One region of the Herbaspirillum sp. GCM10030257 genome, then DNA from elsewhere that is predicted to be linked to it. Evidence: predicted binding sites of a transcription regulator. Region 1 holds the regulator's gene; each other region holds the start of a gene.

Region 1 (10,707 bases):
GGGAAGCCGGCCTTGGTCACTGCTTCAGCGATATCGGCATTGGTAACGGAACCGAACAGACGGCCGTCAACGCCAGCTTTCTGAGCAACCTTGACAGTAGTGCCGTTCAGCTTTTCGCCTTGTGCCTGCGCAGCGGCCAGCTTTTCGTTTGCTGCCTTTTCCAGGTCAGCACGCTTTGCTTCAAATTCTGCAACAGCAGTTGCAGTAGCACGACGGGCCTTGCGCTGGGGGATCAGGAAGTTACGTGCGTAACCGTCCTTGACGCGTACGACTTCGCCGAGATTGCCGAGATTAACGACTTTTTCCAACAGAATGACTTGCATGTTTTTCTCCTATTCTTCAGTCGTCAATTAGGCGTTGTGCAGATCGGTGTAAGGCAGCAACGCGAGGTAGCGTGCGCGCTTGATCGCAGTGTCAACCTGACGCTGATAATGTGCCTTGGTGCCGGTCAGACGTGCCGGCATGATCTTGCCGTTTTCCTGAACAAAATCCTTCAGGGTGTCAACGTCCTTGTAGTCCACTTGCTCAACGCCCGCAGCGGTGAAGCGGCAGAATTTTTTGCGCTTGAACAGCGGATTTTGCTGCTGGCGCTTGTTCTTGAGTTTGCTCTTGTCGAATTTTTTACCGAATGCCATGTTTGGCTCCTGTACTGTATCTAGTGATCTGGTGAATAAGCGTCGAAGTCCGTGATATGGAAAACGAGGCTTTTGCTATTGCGGTTCTTACGAGCGAGGAATCCGGTGAATACCATCGTTATTCCCAGTTCCACCTTGTTGAGTTTTCCTGAAATTTCGCCAGCGGCGATCGCGACGATTTCAAACTCAACCTGGCGCGGGATACCTGCCTCTAGTTGCCCTGACGTGTGCAACAATTTTGCCGACACGATCGGGATACCTGCCGGTGTGTAGCGCAATACATCACGCTCGGCAATGGCAGCTATCAGGCGTAACTGATTCACGCTCCTCGACGGACAGAATTACGCAGCGGCTGCTTCGGAACGCTGGCTCTTGGCAGCATCTTCCTTCTGCACAGCCTTCATCATTGGCGACGGCGCTGTTTCGGCCTTCTTCATCTTGACGGTCAGGTGGCGCAGGACGGCATCGTTAAACTTGAAGCCTGTTTCGATCTCAGCCAGTGTTTCGCTGTCGCACTCGATATTCATGCAGACATAGTGTGCTTTTGCGAGCTTCTGGATCATGTATGCCATCTGGCGGCGGCCCCAGTCTTCGACGCGGTGCACCTTGCCGTTACGGGCGGTCACGATACCCTTGTAGCGTTCGATCATTGCAGGCACTTGCTCGCTCTGATCCGGATGGACGATAAAAACGATTTCATAATGACGCATGTATTCTCCTTATGGACGGATTAAACAATCGCCCACCTCGGCGTCAAGACGAGTGTGGGAAGAGGAAAGCCCGCTATCATAACCTGCACCAAAGGAAAACTCAATCATTTCAAGCGCTTAACAGCCTCAACCCGAAAAAACCTAAAAAACCCTATATATCCGCTTGCATTCGAACAAAACCTGTATAAAAATACAGGCTGTCTATATGAACAGCATGGCCAGAGTGCAAACACCTGCATCAGTCACGCAATAAATATTAATCTTCGCCAATTTTTGGGCGATCTTCGCTGATTACCTTGGCTGTCAAACATGCTTAAACTTACTGCACGTCAGGAACAGATCCTGAATCTGATCAAGGAAGCGATCGAAAATACCGGCTTCCCTCCGACCCGGGCCGAAATCGCCACCGAACTCGGCTTTAAATCAGCCAATGCCGCGGAAGAGCATCTTCAGGCACTAGCCCGCAAGGGTGCAATTGAAATCTCTCCAGGCACTTCCCGTGGTATCCGATTGCGCGATTTGCATGGCGACAGCGGACTCCGGATGTCGGGACGGCAGATGTCGTTACCTCATCCTGCCCTCATGCAACTCAGTCTGCCCTTGATAGGTCGAGTCGCAGCAGGTTCCCCTATTCTCGCCCAAGAGCATGTTGAGGCGACTTATAGTGTTGACCCAGCCCTGTTTTCCGCAAAGCCGGATTACTTGCTGAAGGTCAAAGGTTTATCCATGCGTGATGCAGGCATTATGGATGGTGACTTGCTTGCTGTTAAGAAGATCGACACCGCAAAAAACGGCCAGATCGTTGTTGCTCGACTTGGCGATGAAGTGACAGTCAAGCGGTATAAAAAGAGCGGCTCTTTAATAGAACTACTACCTGAGAATCCTGACTTTGAACCGATCCGGGTAGATTCCAGCTACGACAATTTTGCGCTTGAGGGTTTGGCTGTTGGTTTGCTACGCGCCTGGGCATAGCTTTTGTTCGTTGCTCCAGATATCTATAGCAGGGTAGCGGCATTGTCGCTGCACCCTGCCGCCACGTTTTCTTTTTAATAGTTTGTCTATTTTATAGACTGGCCTCGCCAACTGGTCGGTTGGACAGTGAAATCCCGATAACAATATAAAAGCTTAAAAGCTCGGCGAGCCATATACCTTTAGCACGACGATTTTTCAATACTTAACGTGTCTTCGGGTTAACGCCGCAAGGCACAAAACACTTCACTGGACCCTCCGCGAAACGCTCTTGACCTGCACCAACCCTCGTTACTTCCCGTACTGCCTTTTTCTATCCGCTCAGCTTGTTTTTCCCTATCCGCGCGAGAATATGCCTGGCTATACCGCGCAAAATATTGACTTCCTCAGTTTCTAGTTGTGTTCGCGAGAACAGGCGCCGTAATCGAGACATCAGTTTTTTGGGATTATCGGGATCGAGGAATTCAATCGCAATCAATGCCTTTTCCAAGTGTTCATACATACCGTCCACCTGTGCCAGGCTCGCTGCTTCACCTTGGAATCCAATTGGCGATCGAGCAATCGTATCGCCGCCCGTCGCCATTCTCGCTTCGTATGCAAGTAACTGCACAGCTTGCGCCAGGTTCAATGACGAATAATCAGGATTGGCTGGAATGTTGATCAGAATATTACATTTTTCAATGATCTGATTTGGCAATCCATAGCGCTCGCTCCCAAATACCAGAGCAGCGTTCAGGTTCCCATCATCGGCCAAGGTCGATGCGAGCGCCCTTGGTGTCGTGACAGGTGGTGAATATTCGCGCAGGCGTGCGCTTAGCGCAGCTGCGAAATTGCAACCCTCTAGCGCTTCTTCGATGCTGCCGACGACCTTTGCAGACGCAAGGATGTCCTGGGCACCGCTCGCGAAAGCAATTGCCACTTCCTGATGCACGGCGTCAGGGAAGCGCGGGTTCACCAGCACAAGTTGCGAAAAACCCATGGTTTTCATGGCTCGTGCAACTGCACCGATATTCCCCGGGTGGCTGGTTTCGACGAGCACAAAACGAAGGCGCGAGAAAAGAGAAGTGTTGGTTTGTGGCTGGTTCATTTAAAATAGCGACATTACGCGGCGCCAGCCCTTGGCTGACGAACTACCGCATCGCTCATTAATTCATTCAATGTGGTTCCGAACGCGGTATGCGACGGTACCGCAATTTTAACGGAACCCTTATGCATCCCATGCTCAATACGGCGGTGAAGGCTGCACGCCGCGCCGCTTCGATCATCAACCGTGCCTCCTTTGACATTGAACGCGTCAAGGTCACCGAAAAAGGCCACAATGATTTCGTGACGGAAATTGACCAGGCCGCCGAGCAGGCCATCATTGAAGTTCTCAAAACCGCATACCCCGACCACGCGATTCTCGCTGAAGAGTCCGGTGCATCCAGCAACCTGCACGACGAAAACGAAAACGTCTGGATCATCGATCCCATCGACGGTACCACAAATTTCATTCACGGCTTTCCCCAATACTGCGTATCGATCGCGCTCCAGCAACGCGGACAGATCACGCAAGCCGTAGTGTACGACCCTACCCGCAACGATCTGTTTACCGCCACCAAGGGTGCCGGCGCTTACCTCAATGAAAAGCGGATTCGCGTAGGCCGACGCGATAGGATGGCCGAGGCGCTGATCGGTACAGGCTTCCCGTTCCGGGACAAGGCGGCCCTAGATGAATACATGCAGATGTTCCGAATCATGACTGAAAAGTGCGCTGGTCTGCGCCGTCCCGGTGCGGCCGCCCTCGATCTGGCCTATGTGGCTGCAGGCCGCCTGGATGGTTTCTTCGAGAAAGGCCTGCAAACCTGGGATATGGCAGCCGGATCGCTGCTGATCACCGAAGCAGGTGGCATCGTCGGTAATTTTGCGGGGGAGTCCGATTACCTGTATAAAGGCAACGTACTTGCAGGATCTCCCAAAATTTTTGCGCAAATGGTCAACCTGCTGTCACCGTTTGCCAAATAAGTTTTCCTCCTGATGTTAACGAGGCAGGCGTGCGCAATAAGCTGCATGCCTGCACGCTGCGCTGTTCCAGTCTACGCGCCGCTGTCCCTCCGACCTCCCGCATCTCCACCTTATTTGCCTGCGATAGATTGGCGCCCCTGAACCGGCGACAGGCATATACTTTAAATGAGTCTTCATGTCTTTTACCGAACTCGGCCTGGCCGATGAAATTGTTCGTGCCGTAAGTGAACAAGGCTACACCAGCCCTACCCCGATTCAGAAACAAGCTATTCCTGCTGTTCTCGGTGGAGGTGACCTGCTCGCGGGCGCACAAACCGGAACAGGCAAAACCGCCGGTTTCACGCTACCCATTTTGCAGCGCCTCGCTTTGCAGCCGCGACCACAGGGCACGCAGGGCAGCCAGCGCCGCCCGATACGCGCACTCATCCTGACGCCCACCCGCGAACTGGCGGCCCAGGTTGAAGAAAGCGTCCGGGTCTATGGCAAGTACCTGAAACTGACATCCTCCGTGATCTTCGGCGGCGTCAACATCAATCCTCAGATACGGGTGCTCAACCAGGGCGTCGACATTTTGGTCGCAACGCCAGGCCGTCTTCTCGACCATATGCAGCAAGGCACAGTCAACCTGTCGCACATTGAAATCCTGGTACTGGACGAAGCCGACCGCATGCTCGACATGGGCTTCATTCGTGACATTCGTCGGGTGCTCGCCGCTCTGCCCAAGCAACGGCAAAACCTGCTGTTTTCGGCGACTTTCTCTGATGAGATTAAAGCGCTGGCCGATGGACTGCTGAACTCACCCGCAATGATTGAGGTGGCTCGCCGCAATTCCACTTCCGAGATCATTTCACAGAAAATCCATCCGGTTGACCGCAACCGCAAGCACCCATTGCTCAGTCACCTGATCAAGACCAACAACTGGAACCAGGTACTGGTTTTCACGCGTACCAAGCACGGAGCCAACAAGCTGGTAGAACAGCTTGGGAAGGACGACATCAGCGCCATGGCCATCCACGGCAACAAGAGCCAGTCCGCACGCACCAAAGCGCTTGCCGAATTCAAGGACGGTAGTCTGCAGGTGCTTGTGGCGACCGATATCGCTGCACGCGGTATTGATATTGATCAGTTGCCGCATGTCGTCAACTATGACTTGCCCAACGTACCGGAGGACTACGTCCACCGCATCGGCCGCACCGGCCGCGCCGGCTCGACAGGCGAAGCCGTATCGCTCGTCTGCGTTGATGAACACGACATGCTGAAAGGAATTGAGAAGCTGATCAAGCGTGCTATCGCGCAGGAAGTCATCCCCGGCTTCGAACCTGATCTCAATGCACGTCCACAACCGATTCAGCTCCGCAGCGGCAATCAGCCTTCGCGCAATGCACCGCGCCAGCAAAGGCAGGCAGCGCCCAAAGGAAAGCCAAACCCGGGAACGGCCAAACAGCCTACCAACAGCCTGTCCCAGTCGCGCCCTGCGCAAAACAAACCAGCAAAACCGACAAGCGCCAAACCGGCAGTCGGTCGCTCGCTGACCGGAACGACGTCAACGCCGCACCGTAGCGGCGGTCGCGGCCGCTAAGCGTAACAACGCGGCATGCATTCCCCATGCATGCCGCCATCCATCCTCTAAGACGGCATATCGCAATCTATGCGAACATTTGTCGCATCTCCCTTCATTCCCGTCCTGCACCGCATTAAAATGGCGGTCAATATTTGCCTTTGAATAAGAAAGTCCGGAATGGCATTAGCATCTGTACCCGGGAAGAATGGAATTCAACCTTCCCGCCCTGACGAAGCGCTGGAGAAACACACCCCCATGATGCAGCAGTATTTACGCATCAAGGCGGATCATCCGGGCACCCTGCTGTTTTATCGGATGGGTGATTTCTACGAGCTATTCTTCGACGATGCGGAGAAGGCGGCACGCATGCTGGGCATCACCCTGACCCAGCGCGGAACGTCGAATGGTAATCCGATCAAGATGGCAGGTGTACCTTTCCATTCCGCGGACCAGTATCTGGCGAAGCTGATCAAATTCGGCGAGTCGGTGGCCATCTGCGAGCAAATCGGCGACCCCGCAACCAGCAAGGGTCCGGTCGAGCGCAAAGTCATCCGCGTCATTACACCAGGCACGCTAACCGATTCCGACCTACTTCCCGAAAAATCGGACCGACCGTTGCTCGCGGTTTGTACGATTACGCAGCGCAAGACAGTCACAGTCGGTCTGGCATGGTTATCAATGGCAAGCGGCGCACTGAAGCTCATGGAATTTGCCGGCGATGCCCGTGGATTCGATGCACGTCTGAAGCAGGAACTTGAACGGATTGCCCCGGCAGAAATCCTGCTTACAGATGACGTCGGCTTGATGCATATCCAGTCCGGCACCGGCAAATTTACGTCTGTGCCGCAATGGCACTTCGATCCGGAAAGCGGCCGGAAGGCGCTGCTCGATCAGCTCTCGGTATCGACATTGTCAGGTTTTGCAGCCGAAGGATTGACCGCAGCCATTGGGGCTGCCGGTGCCCTGCTGCGTTACGCGCAGTCTACACAGGGTAAGGGCCTGCAACATGTGCGAACCCTCGCCGTCGAAGCTGAAAATGAATTCATTGGACTTGACGCGCCGACTCGGCGCAACCTTGAACTGACAGAGACCCTACGCGGCTCTGACGATACGTCGTCCCCCACGCTTTTCTCGCTGCTCGACCACTGCCGTACCGCGATGGGCTCACGCTTGCTGCGTCACTGGTTGCATCATGCGAAACGCGACCAGAACGTTGCTCGCTCGCGCCATGCCGCACTCAACGCACTGATGCGTGCCGATGCATCATCGGGCCTGTCCACCACGCTGGCTGCCGTCCCGGATATTGAACGCATTACGACGCGTATCGCGCTGCTGTCCGCGCGCCCACGTGACCTGGCCGGCATGCGCAACGGCCTGCAGCAGTTGCCGTCGCTACGTGCCTATGTAGCGATGTGCAATAAAGACGCCGATGCACCGCTGCTGAAAGCGATACACGATGCGCTGGCGACGCCGTCCGAATGCCTTGACCTGATTGAGCGTGGCATTGCGCTTGAGCCCGCCGCGATGGTGCGCGACGGCGGTGTGATCGCGCGTGGTTATGACACCGAACTCGACGAACTGCGCGCGCTGTCGGAAAATGCCGGCCAGTTCCTGGTGGAACTCGAAACACGCGAACGCGCCCGGACCGGCATCGCCAACCTGCGTGTCGAATACAATAAAGTACATGGCTTCTACATTGAAGTAACGCACGGGCAAACCGATAAGGTGCCCGACGATTACCGTCGTCGCCAGACGCTCAAGAACGCGGAGCGTTACATCACTCCGGAGTTGAAAGCGTTCGAAGACAAGGCCTTGTCGGCACAAGAACGTGCACTGGCACGGGAGAAATTCTTATACGACAAACTGTTAAATGAATTGGCGCCGCATATCGGTACATTGCAGTCGATTGCCCATGCACTGGCCGAACTCGATACACTGGTTGCATTGGCGGATCATGCGATGCGCAATAACTGGTGCGCACCGCAACTCGTGTCCGAGCCGCGCATATTCATCGAGCAGGGACGGCATCCGGTCGTTGAAAACCAGATTGAACGCTTCATTGCCAATGACTGTGAACTGAGTAACGAACGCAAGCTGATGCTGATTACCGGACCCAACATGGGCGGGAAATCGACTTTCATGCGTCAGGTTGCCCTGATCACCCTGCTCGCCTATATCGGCAGCTTTGTACCGGCGACACATGCGGTGATCGGACCCATCGATCGTATTTTTACACGCATCGGGGCGGCGGATGATCTTGCAGGTGGCCGCTCGACGTTCATGGTGGAAATGACCGAATCCGCTGCCATCCTGAACAATGCCACAGAGCATTCGCTGGTGCTCATGGATGAAGTTGGAAGGGGAACTTCGACCTTTGACGGACTTGCGCTGGCATGGGCAATCGCACGTCATCTGATTGACACCACACGCAGCTTTACCTTGTTCGCGACCCATTATTTCGAACTGACGCAACTTCCGGAATCCCATCCCTCCGCCGTGAATGTGCATTTGTCGGCAGTCGAACACAAGGACAGCATCGTTTTTCTGCACGCGGTCCAACCCGGTCCGGCCTCTCAAAGCTATGGCTTGCAGGTCGCTCAGCTTGCTGGCGTCCCGCAATCAGTGATCAAGGCGGCACGCAAACATCTTGCCACGCTCGAGGCCCATTCGGTACAAGCCACGCCACAGTTTGATCTGTTTGCGTACAACAGCGCACCGCCGGAGGAGGACGAGCCGAACACCGAACCGGAACGATCCGATACGGTCACAGCCCTACTGGAGGCGCTTGGCGAAACAGATCCCGATGCCTTGTCGCCACGTGAAGCACTTGATGTGCTCTATCGACTGAAACGCCTGGCCGGAAAAGAATGAATAAAAGGATTTTTCAAGGTCTGGCATTGTGTGGGTTGTTGTCACTCAGTGTCGGCGTTAGCGCGCAGGAAGAAGGTTTCAGCTTCGGCGTGCTATCGCACGTCATCCGTAATGCGGCCGACGAAGCGAATCTGCGCGAGGGCGTGGAAGCTAGCGATGCGGAGAACTTGGCATTCGTTGTGGTAAACGGTATCAAGGGTAGTGCCGAACCATGCACAGACAAGCTTTACCAGCGTCGCAAAGCCATGCTTCATCAAGCAAAGAATGGCCTTATCGTCTCGCTCGCGGCAAGTGATTGGGCTGAGTGCAAACAAGCGAACGGAAAGTCCGCAGCAGTCAGCAAGTTGAGTCTGATGCGCGAACTCATGTATGGCGATGAATTCTCCATAGGCGATAGCAAAATCCCGGTTCTGCGGCAATCCACCATCGCCAAGTTTCGCGATTTTGCGGAAAACGCGCGTTGGGAAATCGCAGGCACCATGTTTGCCACGATCAATCTACCGCGTAATAACAATCACTATGTTGTCGATGCCGGACGCAACAGTGAATTCGAAGACCGTCTAGTAGCCAACCGGGAATGGTTGAATCGTGTTTTCACATATGCGACACGGCGCAAGATGGACGGCATCGTTCTGTTCTGTGATGGCAATCCGTTGTCTGTGCCGCGTGCCGGCACAGTGCAGCGAGACGGCTACGCGGAGACTCGCAAGCAAATCAAGGCTCTTGCCGCCAAATTTCCGGGCAAGGTGCTGATCATACACAGCCAGTCTGGCCGTGACACGCCTGCCAACACCATACATTGGCAGGGCAATCTTGGCGAGCTCGATGCTGGAACAGGTTGGACCAAGCTCACAGTTCACCAATCCGGGCCGGAACTATTCAGCTTTAGCACGCCGGCCACACAGACATCAGGTGGCACTCGTTAAAGAGAAAATCACTTCAAGGCTTACGCAAGATTTGCGCTGACACGCGACATCGGCAATTGTGATGCATGACCAATGGCTCAAGGGGAAGAAGATAAGCGCAAGATGCACTTATCTATCCGACCAAGATCCCGGATCACCGCTAACACCTAGGACGGCCAACGGTGACCATACGTACTCAGGCAGTCCCTGGCCCGCCTTTGCATGGTGCCCATTCCCTCTCTAGGTGAAGCCGGCGAGGGAATGGGCACCATGCGTACAAATCAATGAATCGGATGGCTGCGGAACTGATCTCCTTCGTCACCTTCGAGATCATCATGATGGTGTCCATGTGCACCATGGACATGACCGTGCGAGATTTCCTCGTCCGTTGCAGCACGCACTTCAGCTACATTCAAATTAAAGCGTAATGCCATGCCGGCCAAGGGGTGATTGCCGTCGAGAACCACTTTATCGTCTGCAATATCGGTCACGGTAAAGATCAGCGATTCATTCCCCGATTCAGTGCTGTCAGGCGTCCCTTCGAACTGCATACCGACCTCGATCGGCTCAGGCAGACGATTGCGTGGTTCAATCTTGATCAGATCGGAATCGTATTCGCCAAATGCATCTTCCGGCTCAACCTGAATCGTGGTTTCATAACCCGCGTCCTTGCCGTCCAGCGCCTCTTCGATCTTGGGCAGCGTGTTTTCATAGCCGCCGTGGAGATACACCATCGGCTCCTGGCTTTCCTCGATCAGATTGCCCTGAGCATCTGAAAGTTTGTAGTGGACAGTCACTACCGTGTTCTTGGCAATCTTCATGGCGTTTCCTTTCATGTGAACATTCACGCAAATTATACCGGCAGAGGGCAATAGCCATACTTATCTCTATCTATATAATGCCGGCATGGATAATTTCAGTGTACTCGGCGAACTTACGCCGCAAAAATTCCTTCGTGACTACTGGCACAAGCAGCCGCTGCTGATACGCCAGGCCATACCCGGATTCAAACCCTTGCTCAGCCGAGAAGCCTTGTGCGAAATGGCAGCGCA
Region 2 (10,707 bases), on a different contig from region 1:
ATACTCGCGGTCGACAATCACATGCTTGCCAGGATCGCTCCAGCGTGGCCTGATGGCCTCGAGTGGTAATAGCGGTAGATGTACGCTTATCCAAGAGCGCATAAGGGGATCGCCGCCGCTCAGTCAGGAATTAAGGGGGTAGGTAGAGGTTTCCACCGGAGCGGATGCGGACGTCTGCGCAGCCGTCTGTCTTGCCGGTCCAGAACGCGGAGTTCCAGGCAGCTGAGTCAAAACCGATAGGGATGCCGGAGATAGCATGTCATCCATTGGCACGTGCAAGGGATCATCGCGTCGGGGGCCGCGTCGCTTGACGATATCAATGCAGATGCCGTCATGTGCCGGGCGCAGCGCCAGCCGCAACGGCGCTGGTGAGGCATCCTCTGTGCAGGCAAGCGGACGCATCATCCAGAACAGGATATCGCTTCCCTGTGCGGCCAGATGTAGACGGCGCAGCGATTCGGTACGCACATGCGACTGCCAGAAAAGCAGGGCGCCACAACTGCCGTTGCGCAGAATCTGTTCCGCACTCCACAAGGCGTCGGCACTGCGCGTGGTCTTGATCCAGATAAGGCTATCCACCGGCAGTCCCCATCCCACCCAAGCGGCAATCTGTGGCATGTAGGGTGGCTGTACCAAAGCGATGCGGCGTTTCGGGCTGACTGTCTCGAAAGCAGGACGCAGCAAGCGCATTTCACCAATGCCGGGTTGTTGTATCAGCAATTCAATCAGCGAGGCTCTCGGCCATCCACCATTTGGCAGTTCCTGGTCAAGCACCGGATAACCGCTGGTGGTGACTGCAGCCTGACAGGAGCCCATCTGGTCGGCTTTCCAGACGGCATGGGTCAATGTAAGGATATTGGATTCACCTGATTGGGAAATGGTGGAAACTATTCTGGACATCCAGGCCTCCTAGTATTCTTTTCTGTGATGCTTGTGATCAATTTATACTGTACAAATATACAGTAAAATTCCAGGGCTGCTTAGCCAAATTTGTCGTGTGATTGATCTGCCTTCTTACTTCTCCAGTTTCTATTGCCTTTCATGCAACCCCGTGTCACCTCAGTCGGCCTGCTGATCAAGCCTAATCCCGCCGACAGCTTTGAATACCCGCACCATATCGATCGCGCTAGTCTCGATGCATTACCGTCCAGGCCGGGCATTTATATTTTTCGCGATGACAAGGACCGGCCTCTTTACATTGGCAAGAGCATCAACATTCGCACCAGGGTGCTGTCACATTTACGGACTCCGGAAGAGGCCCGCATGCTGCAGCAGAGCAGTTACATCGAGTTCAGGCGCACCGCTGGTGATATCGGTGCGCTGCTGCTGGAGTCGCGCCTGATCAAGGAACTGCAGCCGCTACATAACAAGAAATTACGCCGCACGCGGGAAATGTGTACGTTGCGTCTTGGACCAGGCATCAAGTCGATACCGGAAATTGTTTATGCACGTGACCATGACTTTGCACGCACCGTCGACCTCTACGGACTGTTCGCTACACGCAGGGCTGCGCAGGACAAGTTGCGCGAGATCGTGGAAATGCAGATGCTGTGTCCCGCATTGACCGGGTTGGAAACTGCTGTACACGGGCGCGCCTGTTTTGCGCGGCAGATTTCACGTTGCCTTGGTGCGTGTATCGAGGCAGAGCCCGTGCAGGAACATTACCGGCGATTGAAAGCCGCGCTCAACGATATGCGCATCATGGTCTGGCCTTATGTGGGCGCGATGGGGATTGTCGAAGAGTGCGACGGTTGGAAACAGACGCATGTGGTCGATCACTGGTCCTATCTCGGATCAATCGATCACGCTCCAGGAACGCCGCCGGTCAAGCGTGCGGCCAAACGGGCCTTCGATGTGGATACTTACAAAATTCTGGTGAAGCCTATGCTGCGAGGCGAATTAAGGATAGAGGCGGTCGATATGTGAGGAGGGTAAAAGGGACAGAAGATGCAACGAGCGGGTTTATAAATACAACAAGCCGTGCCCCGGCGTGAAATCGGGACACGGCTTGTTCAAGTTGAATAAGCCGGAAGCTTATTTCGAACCGCTGGCGGAGCCGCCTGCACCGCCGGAAGGAGTCGTAGCGCTGCCAGTTGCACCCGGTGTCGCACCCGGTGTTGACGAGCTGCTGGAACCTGCTGTGCCGCCAGTACTGCCAGAACCAGCGGTACCACCTGCGCTGCTGCTGGAGGTGTCGCTGGAACTGCCCGCAGTACCGGTGCCACTGGTGCCGCCACTGCTGCCTGGAGTGCTGGCGCTTGGTGTGCTGCCTGTTGCACCTGTTGCTCCTGTCGAGCCTGCTGCTCCTGCGGAACCGGTTGAGTCTGTGCTGCCCCCAGCTGTGCCGCCGCTTGCGCTTGGAGTGCTTCCTGCTGCGCCTGTACTGCCAGACGAACCGGCATCGGCGCCGCTGCTGCTGCTGGAAGTGCTGCCTGTACTGCCGGTAGCACCGCCAGCAGTGCTGCCTGTGCTACCGGCGCTGCTGGGGCTGCTGCTGCCGTCGGCGCCAGCTGTACCGGCGTCTTTCTTATCGCAGGCACCCAAGGTCAACGTGGCGACAAGTGCCGCGAGCAATACGGAATATTTCATACTGGTTCCTCTCAAGAAAATATAGTTGTAGGTAAGTACTCAGCCAATTGGAGAAATTTAACTGGCGTAAGTGCCTGCTGTGTTTTTGATAAATATCAATCTAGATGTGCTTTATTCAATAAACAAAGTCAATTCAATAATTGCTTGGTAACAATTGTTTCCTTGTGGATATATAATCATTCTGATGTAGAAATTGATACAGAAAGTAATAGCAGCAGAGGGCGGCTCTTCCGTCATATTTATTTCTGAGAAAGCATGCGCAGCACCTCCTTACGCCGACAACTGGTTCTGCCCTATGTGTTGCTCGTTGTATTTGTCTCGACCGCCGTTGCCCTGGTCTCTTATCGCGCTGGCGAAGATGCAGTACAAGAATTGACCCGACGCGTTGTCACAGACATGGTTGATCGGATTGGCAGCGCAACCGAAAAACATCTCGCCGGCGCCCTGACAGCGCTCAATGCTGTTGATCCCGATTCGCGCATGCTGCCGCGTCCCCAACCCTTCGATGACAGCATTCCATCACTGGAACCTCGCCTGTGGATGGCAAGCGGCTTGTTCATTGATGCCAGCAACTATGTCTATTTTGGTGGCGTGGATGGCCGCTTCATTGGGGTCAACCGCATCAGCCGCGATTTTGTCGAACTTTACCTTCGCGAACCCGGTGCGGCCAAAAGGCAGGTTTATGCTGTTGCACAAGCGGGCGACCGCAGCCGTGTGCTGCGAACCGACACCTACGATCCACGCAGTCGACCGTGGTATCAGGCGGCAGCGGCGCAACAGCGTCCGGTATGGTCGCCGGTTTATAACGATTTCACTTCGCACGAACCTACCATTACGCTGACCAAACCGGTCTATCGCGGCGACCGCATCTTTGCAGGGGTTCTCGCCACCGATGTCACCCTCAAGGTCCTGACCGATTTCATGCGTGGTCTGACGGTGAGCGAGCATGGTGCCGCCTTTGTCATGGATGCGGAAGGTTATTTGATTGCCACCTCCACGCAAGATATTCCATTCAAGACAGGTGGGCCCGTGGTCGAACGCATTCATGCTACCGACATGCTTTCACCACAACTTCGAGAAGCGGCCACCCAGGCTCTCGCCTGGAGAAAAGGCCAGCAGTCCGGTGGAGTACTAGTAAAGGCCAGTGTGCTCTCATCCGGGGATACTGAAATTGCAGCGGCGCGCCTTGGACATCAATATGGGCTCGACTGGATTACTGTTGTCAGCGTGCCGCGTGGCGATTTTATGGGTGGTGTAGCACGCAGCATCGGCCAGGCTCTGTTGATTGGCATTCTCTGTGTCGCCATTGCATTGGCTCTTGGCTTGTCGCTTCTTGATCGTGTGTTGCGGGATCTGCGCCAATTAACGATGGCCGCCAAGAAGGTGGGAAGCGGCGAGCCGCTCCCCTTGCTGAATATCCAGCGGCATGATGAGATCGGACAGCTTGCCATGTCATTCTCGGAAATGGAGCACAATCTGCGCATTGACAAGCTGACTGCAGTCTTCAATCGCGCATCGCTGATTGCGCAGATCGCCATCTTGCGCAGGCAGCTTGAACATCGCAGCGGCGAGCGTCCCAGTTTCGCGCTGTTGTTCATCGACCTCGATCATTTCAAGGCAATCAACGATCACTACGGGCACGATGCAGGAGACAAGGTGCTGGTGACCGTGGCCAGTCGATTGCGGGAATCGGTTCGTGTGACTGATGTGGTGGCGCGTTATGGCGGTGATGAATTTGTCATTCTGTTGAAAGGCGTCACCGATGCGGACGATGTCATCAAAACGGAACAAAAAATACGTGAGGCTGTGGAAACCCCCGTGCCGCTTGCACACGGTACAGCACAGGTAGGCGCATCCATCGGCTGGGCGCTGTTTCCCGAGGACGGTGAAGACGTCGACGCCTTGCTGAGGATCGCCGACGTGCGTATGTTCGACACGAAGAAAAGACGTAAGGCAGCACAGTCATAGCCGTCCAAGTCTACGCTCGCATTTTCTGCTTCAACGTCGCGTGATCTAAAACACAGAGACACCTTTACCGAGGTGTCTTGCCTGTCTCTATAGCGGCTTTACAAAATCCCGCAAAAATGTTTTCTTCTGGCTGTCTGGGAAAACAATAGTGACTTGGTCGCCTGCCGCGGAAACTACGCGTCCCTCACCATATTTAGGTACCGTGACCGGTGTTCCCGCGTCGGGTGGAGGCAACTTCTCCTCCTTTATAGATGGCGGTGCATGATCACGGATGTGTTCAGGAGAGAGAGTCTGCTCCGGCGGCTCGCGGCAATTGTCGCAGCTACCGCAATGCTCCCAGTCGGCCGTCTCATCAAAGTACTCCAGCAACACCTTCCATCGGCAAAAACCGGTTTGCGCATAAAACACCATCCGCTCCAGCGCTTCATGGTCGCGGGCGCTTTTATCGCGATAGGTTTCTACCAGTTGCTCAAGCTCTTTGGATTTTGCGCCAGCGCGAGTAACGCAATATTCGAGATTGTCGTCCTGTTCCACAAGGCCGCCATCCCGTAATAGTTTCAGTGAGACCTGCAATCGTGTCTCCGACACCTCATCAAGTGTTTCATGCAAGCGGCTGTATGAAATACGTGGATTTTGCGCGGCCAGTTCCTGCATCGCAGAGTAGACCGCACTCAGGTCGTCCACACCCGGATAGCGGCGTGCCAGGAAAAATTGCTGTACCTGTCGATCCTTCGCGTGATATAGCAATACACAATCGGCCGGCTCGCCGTCACGGCCTGCGCGGCCGGATTCCTGATAGTACGCTGCAAGATTGCCTGGCACTTGATAGTGAACGACGAAACGAATATCCGCCTTGTCGATGCCCATGCCGAATGCATTGGTGGCGACCATGATACGGCTCTCGCCGTTCATGAAGGCGTCCTGGTTCTGTGAACGCACTTTCGCAGAAAGCTGGCCATGATAAAAGGTCACGCTTTCGCCGGCGGTATGTAATGCCTCGTACACTTCTTCGACCGCTTTTACCGTTGCCGCATAGATGATGCCGGAACCCTGTTCTTCGCGTACAAGCTGCATGACGTGCATGAGTTTTTCGGAATCATCAGTGAGCGCCATGACACGATAGTGAAGATTTGACCGGTAGATGCCGGTATTAATGACATGCATGTCCTCGAGTCCGAGCTGCTTGCTGATATCCTCAATGACTTCATCCGTAGCCGTGGCTGTCAATGCCAGCACAGTGGGATTGCCAAGCGCATTGATGGTTGCACCCAGTTGCAGATATGCAGGGCGGAAATCATGTCCCCACTGTGAAATGCAATGCGCTTCGTCGATGACAAAGAGACTCACGCGGTTTTGCTTAAGTGTTTCGACAAACTCCGGATCGGACAGGCGTTCTGGCGTAGCAAAGACAAATTCATGATCAGCCTGTTTGATGCTTTCAAGAATGGACGCTTCCTCTCGCATACTCAGTGTGCTATTGACCTCAGCCGCTCCCACACCCGCATTTTCAAGCTTGGATGCCTGATCCTTCATCAGGGAGATCAACGGTGAAACGACAACGGTTATGCCCGACATCTTCAATGCGGGTAATTGGTAGCATAGCGATTTGCCCGCGCCTGTCGGCATGATGGCAAGCGTATTTTCACGGCGCAGTACGTTGTCGATCACTTCATGCTGGCCAGGACGAAGTTGATCAAGACCGAATGTTTCGCTTAAGGTCTCATGTAACTCATCTTTGGAGACGCGATGGCGGCGTTTGCGCAGTAACGGCGCAGGTCTTTGGCTGCCACTCGCTGGAGCGGGCAACGTTGTTTGGATGGACATGGAAAATAATTTTTTGGATTTACGTGATTCCATGTCGATGCAGCATTCATGCCAAGCACTTGATAATCAACTGGCAGCTTGGTTTGTTTGGATTGACATTTGAGCTAGGGAAATAAACGCAGCAATGAAATGCAGCGATGCAGGTTTCCGTCATGCACTAAGTTATTACTAAAAGCGTTAAAAATTAATTCAACGGTTGATACCTACATGGGTTACAATGGGCTACCGATTGAAGTTTGAGCTAGTAGTGCAGTATTTGTCTGTCATTTCTTTCTTGCTTCAAAGGTTCTACCGGGCATATGCCCAATTCACTGATAGGAAATGTAAGTAATGGCAACAGGCACTGTAAAATGGTTCAACGACGCTAAAGGTTTTGGTTTCATCACTCCGGACGAAGGTGGTGAAGATCTGTTCGCGCACTTCTCCGCGATCGAATCCAATGGCTTCAAGTCGCTCAAAGAAAATCAGCGCGTTTCGTTCGAAGTCACGACTGGCCCGAAGGGCAAGCAGGCTTCCAAGATCCAGCCGCAATAAGCTGAATCTTACGCTCTAAAAAATCCCCGGCTTGCCGGGGATTTTTTTCGCCTCTTACTTCTATTGCTTGCTTCATTCGCAATGCTGGAACGAACGCTTTTACCCTGACTGAGTCAGGCGAGGCCAAGGCGATATGTTTGTGGAACAAGGCGCTGCCGCGACGACGCGGTGCCACAGGTAAAGTATCCGGCATCGACAGTCCAGTCAGAGCGAACGCTGTAGTGCTCCATCCCCACAAATTCGGGTCCCAACAAAAATGAGTTGAGTCTTATCTACAACTCACACTTTCCGCCAATAGTCGGTTTGCGCATAGGCATGGCGTAGGAAGTCGACAAAAGCGCGTATCCGTAAGGGTAAGTGACGTCGCTGGGCAAATACCGCGTAAATATCGTTGCCAGGCGCCGCATACTCATCAAGAATTGTCACCAATTGGCCGGCTTCGATTGCGCCACCAACTTCCCACATTGAGCGCCACGCCAGACCTTTCCCGGAAAGCGCCCATTCATGCAACACGGCACCATCATTGCACACCATGTTGCCGACCACTTTCAAAGTAACGTTTTTTCCATTCTGTCGGAAAGTCCATCCTCGCTGACTGCCTTCGCTGCTCATCGCCAGGCAATTGTGGCGCGCAAGGTCGTCCAGTGACATCGGCGTACCATGGCGTTTCAGATAGGCGGGCGATGCCACGACGACGCGTTTGTTGTCTGCCAGTTTTACCCCGATCAGGTTGGAATCCGACAATGCTGCGATACGAATTGCGACGTCAATCCCTTCGCCGATCAGATCCACCACCCGATCATTCAGGTTCAGCGTAACCGAGACATCGCGATGCTCCGCCAGAAATGAAGGGATCAATGGGGCAACATGTTGTCGGCCAAATCCGGCAGGTGCAGAAATCAATAAATGTCCACTGGCCCGTGCACTTCGTTCCGACACGGCCGATTCCGCATTTTCAAGATCGGCGAGAATCTTTTGGCAATCCTCAAGGAATGCAACGCCTTCATTGGTTAATGCAATCTTCCGCGTGCTTCGCTGTAACAACTTGACGCCAAGTCGTTCCTCGAGCGCATCCAGGCGACGTCCTATCATCGCAGGAGCAATACCTTCGGCGCGCGCAGCAGCCGACAAACTGCCTTTGGCGGCGACATCGACAAAGGTCGAAATCTGTTTGAATTGATCCATGGCGAGAAACTAGGGCGGTTTAAACTAAAGCGCAATAATAAAGTGATTATTGTTCTGGTTTATATGGATTTTTATTGAATATACTTGGGGTCTTATAGAAGACTGCATTTCATCAAGATGATACAAGCTATTGCTTTCGATGCGTATGGGACACTTTTCGACGTCTATTCGATTGGCGAACTCGCGGAGAGAATTTTTCCAGGGCAGGGGGCACAACTGGCCGATTTGTGGCGAGAAAAGCAACTTGAATACACGCGCTTGCGAACCTTGTGCTCGACGTACAAGCCATTTTGGGAAGTAACACAGGATGCCCTTGTGTTCACCTGTCGGAGACTCGGACTCGAGCTGACGCTGGATGCACAGAACCGGTTAATGGGTCAGTACGCAAAACTACAGTCTTTTCCAGAGAACCTGGGGGTACTGCGGAAACTGAAGGAAATGGGCTTGAAGATGGCGGTGCTGTCCAATGGCAATCCGCACATGCTTGAATCGGCTGTTGAAGCCGCTGGCATGCGCAGCTGCTTCAGTCATGTCTTGTCCGTCGACGCTGTAAAAAAATTCAAGACGGCACCTGAAGCGTATCAACTGGCTCAGGATATATTCGGCCTGCCCGCAAAAAATATTCTCTTCGTGTCCAGCAATTGCTGGGATGCCTGTGCTGCCACCTGGTTTGGCTACACGACCTTCTGGGTTAACCGCAGCCACGCCCCGCTCGAAGAACTGGACGTCACGCCGGACGCGACCGGTACCGACATGACGTGCCTGCTTCAATTCATATACAACCGCACATAACGGACATAACGCTCTGAACGAGCATAACGGTCGCGATAGTGATAACGGCGACACCAGTAACAACAATCTTAACAATAAGGAAAACAATCCATGAGCGCCTGGCAAATCGCAATGGTAGGAATAGCTGCATTCTGTGCAGGTGCAATGAACTCGGTGGCCGGCGGCGGCACTTTCTTCTCGTTTCCGGCACTCCTGGCTGCAGGCGTGCCGCCAGTTGCGGCAAACGCCAGTAATTCGGTGGCGCTCTGGCCGGCCAGTCTCTCAGGAGCATGGGCATATCGCCGCGAATTGTCCCGCTATAAGCGTTACCTGATTCCTATGGGCATCGTATCCCTCATCGGCGGCATTTGCGGCGGCTTGCTATTGCTGGCTACCAAAGATGCAATGTTTTCTAAATTAATCCCTTGGCTCCTGCTGTTTGCGACAGTGCTGTTCGCGTTTTCCGGAAAAATCTCCGCATGGCTGCGCGGACCTGAATCCGGCAAACCAAACAACAGCGTGACCGCACTTGCTGGGCAAGCGGTCGTCTCTGTGTATGGTGGTTTCTTCGGTGCCGGCATGGGCATCCTGATGCTCGCCAGCCTGGCAATGGCAGGGCACGATGATGTTCATGAAATCAACGCGATCAAGAATCTCTTGTCGGCGGTCATTTACAGCGTTACGGTTCTGACCTTTGTCATCGCAGGAGCCGTCAGCTGGCCTTACACTCTCATCATGCTAATCACGGCGACCCTGGGCGGCTATTGGGGCGCGACCATCGCCCGCAAGATTCCTGCGCTCTGGTTGCGTCGTTTTATCATCGCTATTGGCTTTGCGCTTACCGCGTTTTATTTCTACAAGACCCTCTGATCGCCTGTCGGGCGTCCTTGGCAAGCTTATGATGAAAGGACTAAATGAACCTGCGCTCCATCGACGCCGAGGCTTTGCTCATCGCTTACCTGGATAACGTCGGCGACGTCGCCACCGAGCCGGCATACGACAGTAGCCGGCTCCAGGCGGCCCTGCTGTACCCGGCTCACATTGCGGCATCAGGCAAAGCCGATGTGGCCGCGATGACAGTAGCGTATGCACGTGGCATCGTCGAACACCAGCCTTTCCGGGACGACAATACGCATGCGGCGCTGGTGGCCATGGAGCTTTTCCTAGCATTGAACGGGTGGGCCGTAACGGCACCGCGCGACGCCTGGGAGCACATCGTCACGCGGTTCGCCCAAAACTTGTGTACGCACGAAGAACTTGCAAACTGGCTACGCGTGAACCTGTAGTTGCCTTTATCAATTCACGCTTGCGCATTGTTTTTCGTTTGTCCGCGCCTTACAAAGACTTGACGTAAGCCCGAATCCCGGCCAGCAGCATCTCCACCGCCATCGCCGTCAGTATCAGTCCCATCAGACGCTCGAATGCCGTCATCACTCTTGGTCCCAAAGCGCGTTGCATACGTTCGGCACTGAGCAGGACGACGAGCCAGACGATTGCAACGGCCGACAGCACGGCAACGTGCAACATCGTCTCGGTGGTACTGTTGGAAGAGAACAGCAGTACCGTAACCAGTGCAGAAGGCCCAGCCAGCGCCGGAATCGCCAATGGCACAATAAACGGTTCGCCCGATTCATCTCCGTCTCCGAACACCCCGCCGGGCTGCGGAAACACCATGCGCAACGCAATCAGGAACAGGATGACCCCACCACCGATGCGTAGTGCGATATCGGTCAGCTGCAGAGCATTCAGGAAATGCCGCCCGAAGAACATGAACAGCAGCAGAAGCAGGAAGGCAATCGTGCATTCCCGCATGATGACTCGGCCACGCCGCTCCGG
Region 3 (10,707 bases), on a different contig from region 1:
GCCTCGCCGATCTGGAAATAGGTGTTTTCGTTGTGGGATTCGATGAAGTTGCCGGCCGAATAAACCTGGAACAAGCGGCAACGCTCGCCCTTGATCTGTCCGCCGAAAATCAGGCTGACGTTGAAGTCGATACCGAATTCACGCAGCGATTTGGCATCGCGTTCATACACGGTACGGACCGCCTCACCGACAATCTGGGCTGCTTCATCCATGGTGGCAGCCGTCCAGATACTTTTGCCGGAAGCGCTTTTGCGCTCGGCGATAATTTGGCGTATGGATTGGGAAATTGACAAGTTCCCCGCGCTCATCAGCACCATCATGCGATCGCCGGGATTTTCAAAGACCGTCATCTTGCGAAACGTGCTGACCTGATCGACCCCCGCGTTGGTACGCGAATCCGACAGGAAAACCAGCCCCGCTTCGAGGCGCATGGCGACGCAATAAGTCATGGTTGCAACACAGAACGCAAAATGGGAATTTTACAGGAAGCCTGCATGCTCCCCTGCGGAATAGCCTTTTCGCTTTCCGATTGTGTCTACTTACAACGATGCGGGCGTTGTCGGTGAAACATCGACCCTGACGCTGAGCGTCTCGTTTCCGCCACCGCGCCGGACACCGCGAATCGGGGCAGCCGAGTCGTAGTCCCGTCCAATGGCAAGACGGCAATGCGAGGCGTCCGTAAAACGAGCGTGCGTCACATCGACGCTGACCCAACCGGAAAAACCGGATTCTTCCACCCAGATGTCAACCCAGGCATGGCTTTCAGCGTGCGCCGTATCGCCCGGATCAATGTAGCCGGATACATAACGGGCCGGGATACCGAGGACATGGCAGCAGGCGAGGAACAGATGGGCATGGTCCTGGCAAACGCCACGCGCAAGACGTAGTGCCTCGGCGGCCGTCGAAGTGACCACCGTGGCGCCGGTCTGGTAGGCCACCGTGCCCTGGATCGCTTCAGCCAATCCGAGCAGCCGCGAACTATCGGCGCCAGCGGACAAATGCGCATGGGCGAACTCGGCAATGCTCTCGTCCGACTCCGTCAAACGAGTCGGCATGGTGAATACCAGCGGAGAGAACTCGTTGGGCGTGGTGAGGCGGCCCCGGTCCAGCGCTGTGATCTCCACGACGCCGGATGCAACGATGCGTACTTCGTCATGTTGACCGCAGATCGTCAGCATGTGGCAAAGATTGCCGAACGCATCGACAAAAGCATGTTGTCTCCCGCTGCTGCTGATGTTCCAGGAAACGGTGCGCTGGTGCGGTTCGCTACGGGGCGACAGGCGCAGTTGCTGGATCGTATAGTTCAACGGTGCCGTATAGCGATATACCGTTTCATGGCGAATGAAGTGTCGCATTCTCAGGGCTCCAGCCTCAGGCTGCCAGAGGAACCAGGAAATCGCGACTGACGCGATTGCCAAGTTCGTAGATACGTTCCAGAAACTGTGTCAGGTAGTCGTGCAAACCGTCTTTCAGGATCTCTTCGATATTGCCGAATTTCAGTTCCGCATGCAGGCGCCCGGCAAAGCGTTCGGTCCCAGCGGACACGTCATTGCGCACATGCTGCAGATTGTTGACCACCTCTTCGAGACACGCCAGCAGTGACCGCGGCATATCTCCCCGCAGCATCAGCAGCTCGGCCACGCGTTCGGGCGTGATTACATCGCGATAGACCTTGCGATAAATTTCAAAAGCAGATACCGAGCGCAGGATCGCTGCCCAGTAATAGAAGTCGCGCTGCGCCTCTTCATTGGGGTGCGCGTCCGCATATGCATCCGGGTTTGCTCCGTGAAACTTCACGTCGAGAATGCGGGCAGTGTTGTCCGCTCGCTCGAGAAAGGTGCCGAGACGGATGAAATAGAAAGCTTCATCCTTGAGCATCGTGCCAATGGTAACGCCGCGTGACAGGTGGGACCGGTATTTGACCCATTCGAAAAACGCGCTTGGGTCGCGCTCCAGCATGCCGCTGCGCAGCTTAACCTGCAGGTCGAGATAGGTGGCGTTCTGGGTTTCCCACACTTCCGTGGTTAGCGTGCCGCGCACGGCACGCGCATTTTCGCGAGCCTGCGTCAGGCAGGATACGATGGATGAAGGATTGTCCGGATCGCGCACCATGAAGTCGAGTACGTCCTTCGCGGTGAGCAGCCCATGTTTGTCATCGAAAGCGCTCAGCAATTCGGAAATGCCAAGCATCGCACGCCATCCCTGCTCGGCGGCTTCCGCCGACTGGGGCAGCAGGGCGGTCTGGACATTCACGTCCAGCATGCGTGCGGTGTTTTCGGCACGCTCGGTATAGCGTGCCATCCAGAACAAGTGGTCTGCGGTTCGACTCAGCATCTTATTTCTCCAAAACCCAGGTGTCCTTGGTGCCACCTCCCTGCGACGAATTCACGACCAGCGAGCCTTCTTTCAATGCAACGCGGGTCAGGCCGCCCTTGACCATGGAAACCGTTTCTCCGGACAGGACGAAAGGACGCAGGTCAATATGGCGGGGAGCGATCCCCGATTCGACGTAGGTCGGGCACGCCGACAGGGCGAGGGTCGGTTGTGCAATGTAACTGTCGGGCCTGGCGATCAGACGCTGGCGGAAAGCTTCGATCTCGGCCTTGGTTGATGCCGGACCCACCAGCATGCCGTACCCCCCGGCACCGTGCACTTCCTTGACAACCAGCTCCGGTAGCTTGTCCAGCGTGTACTGAAGATCTTCCGTCTTGCGGCACTGGTAAGTCGGGACGTTATTCAGGATCGGGTCTTCCGACAGGTAGAACTTGATCATGTTCGGCACATACGGATAGATCGATTTGTCGTCCGCGACACCGGTACCGATGGCATTGGCCAGCGTAACGCGACCGGCGCGGTACACCGACAGCAATCCGGGCACGCCCAGCGAAGAATCCGGGCGGAAGGCCAGCGGATCAAGGAAGTCGTCGTCGATGCGTCGGTAGATGACATCAATGCGCTTCGGTCCGCGCGTGGTGCGCATGTAGACCGCATTGTCATCGACGAACAAGTCCTTGCCTTCAACTAATTCCACGCCCATCTGCTGTGCCAGGAACGCATGCTCGAAATAGGCCGAGTTGTACATGCCTGGCGTCATGACGACGACTGTCGGATCGACGACGCCGAGCGGTGCCACCGAACGCAGATTATCCAGCAGCATGTCGGGATAGTGGGCCACCGGCGCAACCTTGTAGTGCGCGAAGAGTTCTGGAAACAGCCGCATCATCATCTTGCGGTCTTCAAGCATGTACGATACACCGGAGGGCACGCGCAGGTTGTCTTCAAGAACGTAGAACTCTCCTTCACCCGCGCGGACGATATCGACGCCTGCGATATGCGCATAGATATCAGAAGCTACGGAGATGCCCTGCATCTCAGGCCGATACTGCGCATTCCGGAATATCTGCTCGGCAGGTACGACACCGGCCTTGACGATATGCTGGTCGTGATAGATATCGTGAATGAACATGTTCAGCGCTTTCACGCGCTGTACCAGACCCGTCTCCAGTCGTTCCCATTCCTTGGCTGGAATGATGCGTGGAATAATGTCGAAGGGAATCAGGCGTTCGGTACCGGCATCGTTGCCGTAGACCGCGAAGGTGATGCCTACCCGGCGAAAAATGAAGTCGGCTTCCGTTCGTTTGCGCTCAATGATTTCCGGAGGCTGGTGTGACAGCCACTGCTGAAATTGCCGATAGTGAGCGCGGACAGAAGAGGGGCCGTCCACATACATTTCATCAAAAAAGTTGGGCATGGCTTGTTTTGTATGGTTATCCGGATAGCATAACGCTACGGCCACCGCCGGTCGCTGCGCTTCGTCATGCTTTATGCCAGAAGCGTGCCAGCAGGGAACGATACCGTTGTTGCCTCTGGGCAGGCGCCGGCAGTTTCCCAATCCAATGGCAAAAGGGTGTCAAGGTGTGCGGATATGCTCTACCAGGGCGTCAGTGCCCCGATCCGGTGCACTGGTCAACAGGCTGACCAGTGCGATAGAGATGAAACCCGCAGGAACACCGAACACACCTGCCGAGATCGGCGCGATGCTGAACCACTGATTCAGCGAGGAACCGCCGAGTGCAGGATAGGTGCGGAGCATGTAAAACACACATACGGCAAAACCGATCAGGATGCCGGCAATGGCACCTTGCTGGTTCGCCCGCTTCCAGAAAACGCCCAAAACAAGAGCGGGAAACAGTGTCGATGCTGCGAGCGAGAATGCGGCGCCGACCATCGAAAGAATATCGCCCGGTTTCAGGGATGCCGCGTAGGCCGCAACTAGGGCGACAACCAGCAACAGCAACTTGGAAATCGTCACGCGCTTCTGCGTCGACGCCATGGGATCCACGGTCTTGTAGTAAATATCATGAGACAGCGCATTGGAAATAGTGAGTAGCAGTCCATCCGCGGTGGACAATGCCGCCGCCAGTCCGCCTGCCGCCACCAGCCCGGAAATCACATAGGGCAAGCCAGCGATCTCCGGCGTCGCAAGTACGACGATATCGCCATCCATGACGATTTCGGCTAGCTGCACTATGCCGTCGCGATTCAAGTCGGTGATCGACACCAGCGGATTGATCTTGTCCACGCTGGCCCAATACGAGACCCAGGACGGCAGTTTTGAGAATGGCGTGCCGACCAGAGAACTGTAGATGTCGTACTTCACAAGAACCGCGAGGGCCGGCACGGTGATGTACAGCAACATGATGAAGAATAAGGTCCAGAATACCGAGCGCCGCGCCTGAGGTACAGAGGGCGTCGTGTAGAAACGGACCAGGATATGGGGCAGGGCAGCGGTTCCCATCATCAGGCAAAGGACAAGGGCGAGAAAGTTATTGCGTTTGGTGTCGGACGCTTCCTTGGTCTTTCCTGGAAAAGGGGTTTCATGCGCAACGACAGGTTCCGCCCGCGCGAGGTTTTGGGCTTTCGCCTCGCGCCATTTGCGGTCGGCCTCTATCGGATCCTTCGGATAGGCGGCGAGCATCCTGCTTGCTGCCTTGATTTCAATCAGCGACGCATTACTGCGCTTGAGATCTTCGACATGGTGCTGCATGTCGACCAGGCCCTCTTCCCAGGACTTGGGCAGGTTCTTCAGCATGTCATCGTACTTTTCCGCACGGCGCTGAAAAATATCGCGAACCTGCTGTTCCATCGGATCGGCGTTAAGCTCCTTTTCGCGTTCGCTGAGCTTGGATAGGGCCGAGCCGTAGGCCAGTTGCGGAACCGGGACGTTTGTATGTTTCACCGACAGCCATATGACCGGAATCATGTAAGCGATGATGATGATGATGTACTGCGCGACCTGCGTCCATGTGATCGCCCGCATCCCGCCAAGGAAGGAGCACACCAGGATGCTGGCCAGCCCAAGAAAAATACCGACCGAAAAATCGACGCCGGTAAAGCGGGAAGTAATGAGTCCGACCCCATAGATCTGCGCGACTACGTAGGTGAAGGACACCATCACGGTTGCGATGACGGCCAGCACGCGCACGATATTTCCGCTGTAGCTGCCGGCATAGCGGGCTGCCAGAAAATCCGGAATGGTGTATTGCCCAAACTTGTTGATGAACGGAGCAATCAGCAGTGCAACCAGACAATAGCCGCCGGTCCAGCCAAGAATGTAGGCCAGGCCGTCGAAACCCAATACATACAGGCCGCCCGCAAGACTGATGAAGCTTGCTGCCGACATCCAGTCAGCCGCGGTCGCCATGCCATTGAACATCGCCGGCACGCGTCGTCCCGCGACGTAATATTCGGACACATCGGAGGTGCGACTGAGTACACCGATGCCCGCATACAGCACGATCGTTGAAAACATGAACATGTAGCCGATCCATGCGCGCGGAAAGCCTTCTTTTTCCAGGATGGACAAGGAAATCAGAAAAACGATGAAGCCCACTGTGTACCAGCTGTAATACCTGATGAGGCGGCGAAAGAACGGCTTATTCGGCATGGGGAGGCTCGTCGTTGAGCAGTCTGTCCAGTCGGTTCATGTACTGCATGTAGACGAAGACAATAAGGAGATAGAAAACGGTCAGGCCTTGCCCCGCCATGTAAAACGAAAACGGCCAGCCGAGAATGGTGAATCCGGATAGTTCGCGCGCGAAGAAAATCATCCCGAAGGTCATGAAAAACCAGAGGCCAAGCAGCACCAGGGTGAAGCGCTGTACGCGGCGCCAGTACAATTTGCGGCGTTGCAGGAGTTGTTGAGAATCCATCAGCCTATGTCCTCGATAAAATCCGGGCGCTGCTCCATACGCAGCGTGACACGGAACAGGCTGCCGGGATGCTTGGGATCCTGAGAATGCGGATTGTTGAAAATGTCGACTGCCGCCCCGTGTTGCTGCGCGATTTCGCGCACGATGGCGAGACCCAGGCCGCTTCCTTCCACGTTGCTTCCCAGGATCCGATAAAAGCGTTCGAAAACATGCCCCCGCTCCGCCGAAGGAATGCCGGGGCCGGTATCTTCGACTTCCAGGATCGCCTGTTCTTCCGTCACATTGGTGCGCACCCGCACGGTGACGTGGCCGTCGTGTGGCGTATAACGCAGCGCATTGTCGATCAGGTTGTTGAGTAATTCCCGCAGCATCATCGGATTTCCCATCACCATCACAGGGTGTCCTGGCTGTTCGAAACCGAGGTCTATCCTTTCTGAAAAGGATTGCTGCACCCAGTCATGCACGACATTTCGCGCCAGTTCCGATAATTCGAGCGGGACAAAAGGCTTGGTTTCCGGCGTCTGGTTTTCCGCGCGAGCCAGCGCCAGCAACTGGTTCACAAGCCGGGTGGCACTTTCCGAGCTTTTCGACAGCTGTTCGAGCGAGCGGTGAATTTCCTCCTGACGGGTTTCACGCAGCGCCAATTCAGACTGCATGCGCATTCCCGCCAGCGGTGTTTTCATCTGATGGGCGGCATCGGCAATGAAGCGCTTTTGCATTTCGATGCTTTGTGAAAGGCGGGCCAGCATCTCGTTGAGCGAACGAACGAGCGGCGAGATTTCTTCCGGTACCTGGCCCGAATCGATCGGGCTCAAGTCATCCGGGCGACGCGCACGAATCTTTTGCTGCAATTCGACCAGTGGCGACAAACCACGAGACAGAGCAAACCACACCAGCGCAAGCGCAATCGGCAGAATGATGAACTGCGGAAGAATCACACCCTTGATGATTTCATTGGCCAGCTGCGTGCGCTTATCCAGCGTTTCCGCAACCTGTATGAGGACGACATTGGATTCTTTTGTTTTGGGATTGCTGTTGCGCGAACGACGCAGGTCGATATAGACATAAGCGACCCGGACGTCGACACCGCGAACGACGTCATTGCGGAACTTGACCGAACCGGCAGGCGGCTTTTCCTCCTCAACCGGCAGGGGCAAGTCGTCGTCGCCGTCGATGAATTCGCCCAGCGGCCCGGTGACCTGGAAATAGATATTGTCGATGTCGTCGGCGCGTAAAATATCGCGTGCCGGCCCTGGCAGGTGGGTCACGATCTTGCCGTTGACTTCCTTGACCTGCTGGGCAACCACAATCACATTGTCGTCAAGTGCGCGATCGAAAGGATGGTTGGCAATCGATTTGGCAACCAGATAGGTAATGGCGATACTCATTGGCCATAGAAGCAGGAGCGGTACCAGCATCCAGTCCAGGATTTCACCGAACAGCGAGCGCTGTATGCGTTCCTCCGGTTGGGTAGCGACTGCTCCGTAAGCGGTGGATGGGGGTGATTCCGAGGCGGGCGCGGAGCCGGCCTCACGACGGGAGTCGGTCATGAGCGAAGTCAGCTTGATGCTGGCGCCCCCTGTGCTGCGGCATCGGAAAATTTTTCAAGGCAATAGCCCAGGCCACGGACTGTGGCAATCCGGACACCGCCGACTTCTATTTTCTTGCGCAGACGATGGACGTAGACTTCGATGGCGTTGTTGCTGACTTCTTCCCCCCATTCGCACAGGTGGTCGACCAGCTGTTCTTTGGATACCAGCCGGCCGGTACGTTGCAGCAGTACCTCCAGCAGGCCGAGTTCACGCGCAGACAGATCCAGCATCTGTTCATTCATATAAGCAATTCGTCCAACCTGGTCATACGACAACGGGCCATGCTTGATGACCGTCGGACCTCCCCCGGCACCGCGTCGCGTCAGCGCCCGTACGCGCGCTTCCAGTTCCGACAAGGCGAACGGTTTTGCCATAAAGTCGTCGGCGCCAAGATCCAGTCCCTTCACGCGCTGCTCGACGGAGTCGCCGGCGGTCAAAATCAGAACAGGCAGGCGGGAATTGCGGGCGCGTAGGCGTCGTAGCACTTCCAGTCCCGGCATCTTTGGCAAGCCAAGATCGAGGATCAGCAGGTCGAAATCCTGAGTCGACAGGGCAGAGTCTGCTTCTAACCCGTTCTTCACGCAATCCGTCGCGTAACCAGACTGCCGCAGCGAACGGGTAAGGCCATCGGCTAGTACACTGTCGTCTTCGGCAAGGAGGATGCGCATAGGAGTTAAACCACAGTCAGGGTGATAAGTAAGTCTATTGCCTTTTGTCAATAGCAGCAAGGCAACGGCCACGCAACCGTGCAACCGCTACTGAATTGATACACGCTCTACATCGACCGAATTTTGAAGCCTGCCCAGCCCGATACTTGGCACTTTAGTACCATCTTAATAAAAATTGGAGTCAATGGAAAATGATGCTTGCATCAATCACTGTTTTTTTATACAGTATGCCTTGTGACGTTGAAAGGCACCTCCAGATGGAAGACTCGCCAATCACTTAATAACCAACCGTCGAAAGAATACCGTTATGGACGAAAAGAAAACAGCGCAAAATCCCGAAAAGAGCAAGGCACTCGCGGCGGCACTGGCGCAGATTGAAAAGCAGTTTGGCAAGGGCTCCGTGATGCGTATGGTGGACGGCGCGGTTGCGGAAGAAGTGCAGGTTGTGTCGACGGGTTCTCTGGGCCTGGATATCGCTCTCGGCGTTGGTGGCCTGCCGCGTGGCCGTGTAGTTGAAATCTACGGTCCGGAATCCTCGGGTAAAACGACACTGACCCTGCAAGCCATCGCAGAAATGCAAAAAATCGGCGGCACCTGCGCATTTATCGATGCCGAGCACGCACTGGACGTCGTGTATGCACAGAAGCTCGGCGTGAACCTGTCCGAATTGCTGATTTCGCAGCCGGATACCGGCGAACAGGCACTGGAAATCTGCGATGCGCTGGTTCGTTCCGGCAGTGTGGACCTGGTGGTCGTCGACTCCGTCGCAGCCCTGACTCCACGTGCCGAAATCGAAGGCGACATGGGTGACTCCCTGCCAGGTTTGCAGGCACGTCTGATGTCCCAGGCGCTGCGCAAACTGACCGGCAGCATCAACCGCACCAATACGCTGGTGATCTTCATTAACCAGATCCGTATGAAAATCGGCGTTATGTTCGGCAACCCGGAAACGACTACCGGTGGTAATGCGCTGAAGTTCTACGCGTCCGTGCGTCTGGATATTCGCCGTACCGGCTCGATCAAGTCCGGCGATGAAGTCATCGGTAACGAAACCAAGGTCAAAGTCGTCAAGAACAAAGTTGCCCCTCCGTTCCGCGAAGCGCACTTCGACATCCTTTATGGCGAAGGCACATCCCGTGAGGGTGAAATCCTCGACCTCGGTTCGGAAGCGAAGATCGTGGAAAAGGCCGGTGCATGGTACAGCTATAACGGCGAACGTATCGGTCAAGGCAAGGACAATGCGCGTAACTTCCTGAAAGAGCATCCGCAATTGGCGCGTGAAATCGAAAACAAGGTACGTGCATCGCTTGGCGTTCCTGAATTGCCACCCGGACAGGCGGTGCCGGCAGCGGCGGCCTCCGCAGCCGATTCCGAGTAAAGTCCGCGCAACATCGGTATAAGCGGGACAGGTGTCGTTTGTCTGTCTCGCGCACCATGGTCTAGTTTTGTATTAGCTTACTTCACGTGAAAGAGCCCGCGCCGGAAGCCGGAATATTTCACCAGGATTAGTGTGAGGGCATCGCAGGATAAGAATGTCACGTGAGAGTGACACGCCTTCATCGAATACTCGGCGACATGTATGCACGCCCTGTGGGTCGCGAGCCGCAGGACAGTACGTTCCCGGACTCCGGTTTTACGGAGGCTGGTGATAATTTTCAAGTGACACACCATGGCAAAGCTGCAAATGAGCCTGAAGGCGCGGGCTCTGAAGTATTTATCCACACGTGAGCACAGTCGGCTTGAGCTTGGCCGCAAATTGTCCCGCTACGCGCAGGAAGGCGACGACGTCGAAGCATTGCTCGACTGGCTTGAAGCTTCCAAATTCCTTTCCCAAACCCGTTTTTCCGAATCCCTGGTGCATCGCCGAGCCTCCCGCTTTGGCAATACACGTATCCTTTCCGAATTGCAGACCCACGGCATAGCTGGCGAAGCGCTCAGCGACATCAAGGCGACACTGTCTCAAGACGAAGCATCACGTGCCACCGAAGTCTGGCGCAAGCGGTTCAAGCAACCCCCGGTTGACGCTGCCGAGCGGGTCAAACAAATGCGATTCCTCCAGCAGCGTGGTTTTTCGCACTCAGCGATTCAGACAGCGATCCGTCGGGCCGAAGCCGATGAAGACCCATCCTGAATACGGTTTTTGATTCCGTTCCGTTATAACAAAACAGAAGATCAAGAAATTCAATTCTTGAATATCTTCGGAGGGTGTCTTCGGGGACTCATAGATTTCTTGCC

Evidence for each region. The regulator LexA, encoded in region 1, represses DNA repair genes until DNA is damaged. The targets are predictions, from matches to a motif close to ACTGTATNNNNATACAGT.
Region 2: the regulator LexA is predicted to act here: its motif matches at 947-964, upstream of imuA (translesion DNA synthesis-associated protein ImuA).
Region 3: the regulator LexA is predicted to act here: its motif matches at 8,682-8,699, upstream of recA (recombinase RecA).

The regions. Positions count from the first base shown of each region.
Region 1 is NZ_JBHTDH010000038.1:17,626-28,332, reverse strand. It holds gene rplI (50S ribosomal protein L9) at 1-323, opposite strand, end outside; gene rpsR (30S ribosomal protein S18) at 351-635, opposite strand; gene priB (primosomal replication protein N) at 656-958, opposite strand; gene rpsF (30S ribosomal protein S6) at 977-1,345, opposite strand; gene lexA (transcriptional repressor LexA) at 1,655-2,317, shown strand; gene ACFQUU_RS26575 (RNA methyltransferase) at 2,628-3,401, opposite strand; gene ACFQUU_RS26570 (inositol monophosphatase family protein) at 3,524-4,318, shown strand; gene ACFQUU_RS26565 (DEAD/DEAH box helicase) at 4,494-5,897, shown strand; gene mutS (DNA mismatch repair protein MutS) at 6,057-8,750, shown strand; gene ACFQUU_RS26555 (hypothetical protein) at 8,747-9,676, shown strand; gene ACFQUU_RS26550 (peptidylprolyl isomerase) at 9,937-10,476, opposite strand; gene ACFQUU_RS26545 (JmjC domain-containing protein) at 10,562-10,707, shown strand, end outside.
Region 2 is NZ_JBHTDH010000002.1:416,201-426,907, forward strand. It holds gene ACFQUU_RS04435 (Y-family DNA polymerase) at 1-102, opposite strand, end outside; gene imuA (translesion DNA synthesis-associated protein ImuA) at 124-900, opposite strand; gene ACFQUU_RS04445 (endonuclease) at 1,042-1,926, shown strand; gene ACFQUU_RS04450 (hypothetical protein) at 2,009-2,614, shown strand; gene ACFQUU_RS04455 (diguanylate cyclase) at 2,845-4,557, shown strand; gene ACFQUU_RS04460 (RecQ family ATP-dependent DNA helicase) at 4,645-6,381, opposite strand; gene ACFQUU_RS04465 (cold-shock protein) at 6,712-6,915, shown strand; gene ACFQUU_RS04470 (LysR family transcriptional regulator) at 7,195-8,100, opposite strand; gene ACFQUU_RS04475 (haloacid dehalogenase type II) at 8,212-8,892, shown strand; gene ACFQUU_RS04480 (sulfite exporter TauE/SafE family protein) at 8,983-9,741, shown strand; gene ACFQUU_RS04485 (hypothetical protein) at 9,786-10,157, shown strand; gene ACFQUU_RS04490 (MarC family protein) at 10,207-10,707, opposite strand, start outside.
Region 3 is NZ_JBHTDH010000013.1:42,688-53,394, forward strand. It holds gene ACFQUU_RS18825 (peptidase) at 1-449, opposite strand, end outside; gene ACFQUU_RS18830 (transglutaminase N-terminal domain-containing protein) at 540-1,355, opposite strand; gene ACFQUU_RS18835 (alpha-E domain-containing protein) at 1,372-2,334, opposite strand; gene ACFQUU_RS18840 (circularly permuted type 2 ATP-grasp protein) at 2,336-3,751, opposite strand; gene ACFQUU_RS18845 (sodium:solute symporter family protein) at 3,911-5,947, opposite strand; gene ACFQUU_RS18850 (DUF4212 domain-containing protein) at 5,937-6,212, opposite strand; gene ACFQUU_RS18855 (sensor histidine kinase N-terminal domain-containing protein) at 6,212-7,762, opposite strand; gene ACFQUU_RS18860 (response regulator transcription factor) at 7,771-8,472, opposite strand; gene recA (recombinase RecA) at 8,780-9,850, shown strand; gene recX (recombination regulator RecX) at 10,142-10,603, shown strand.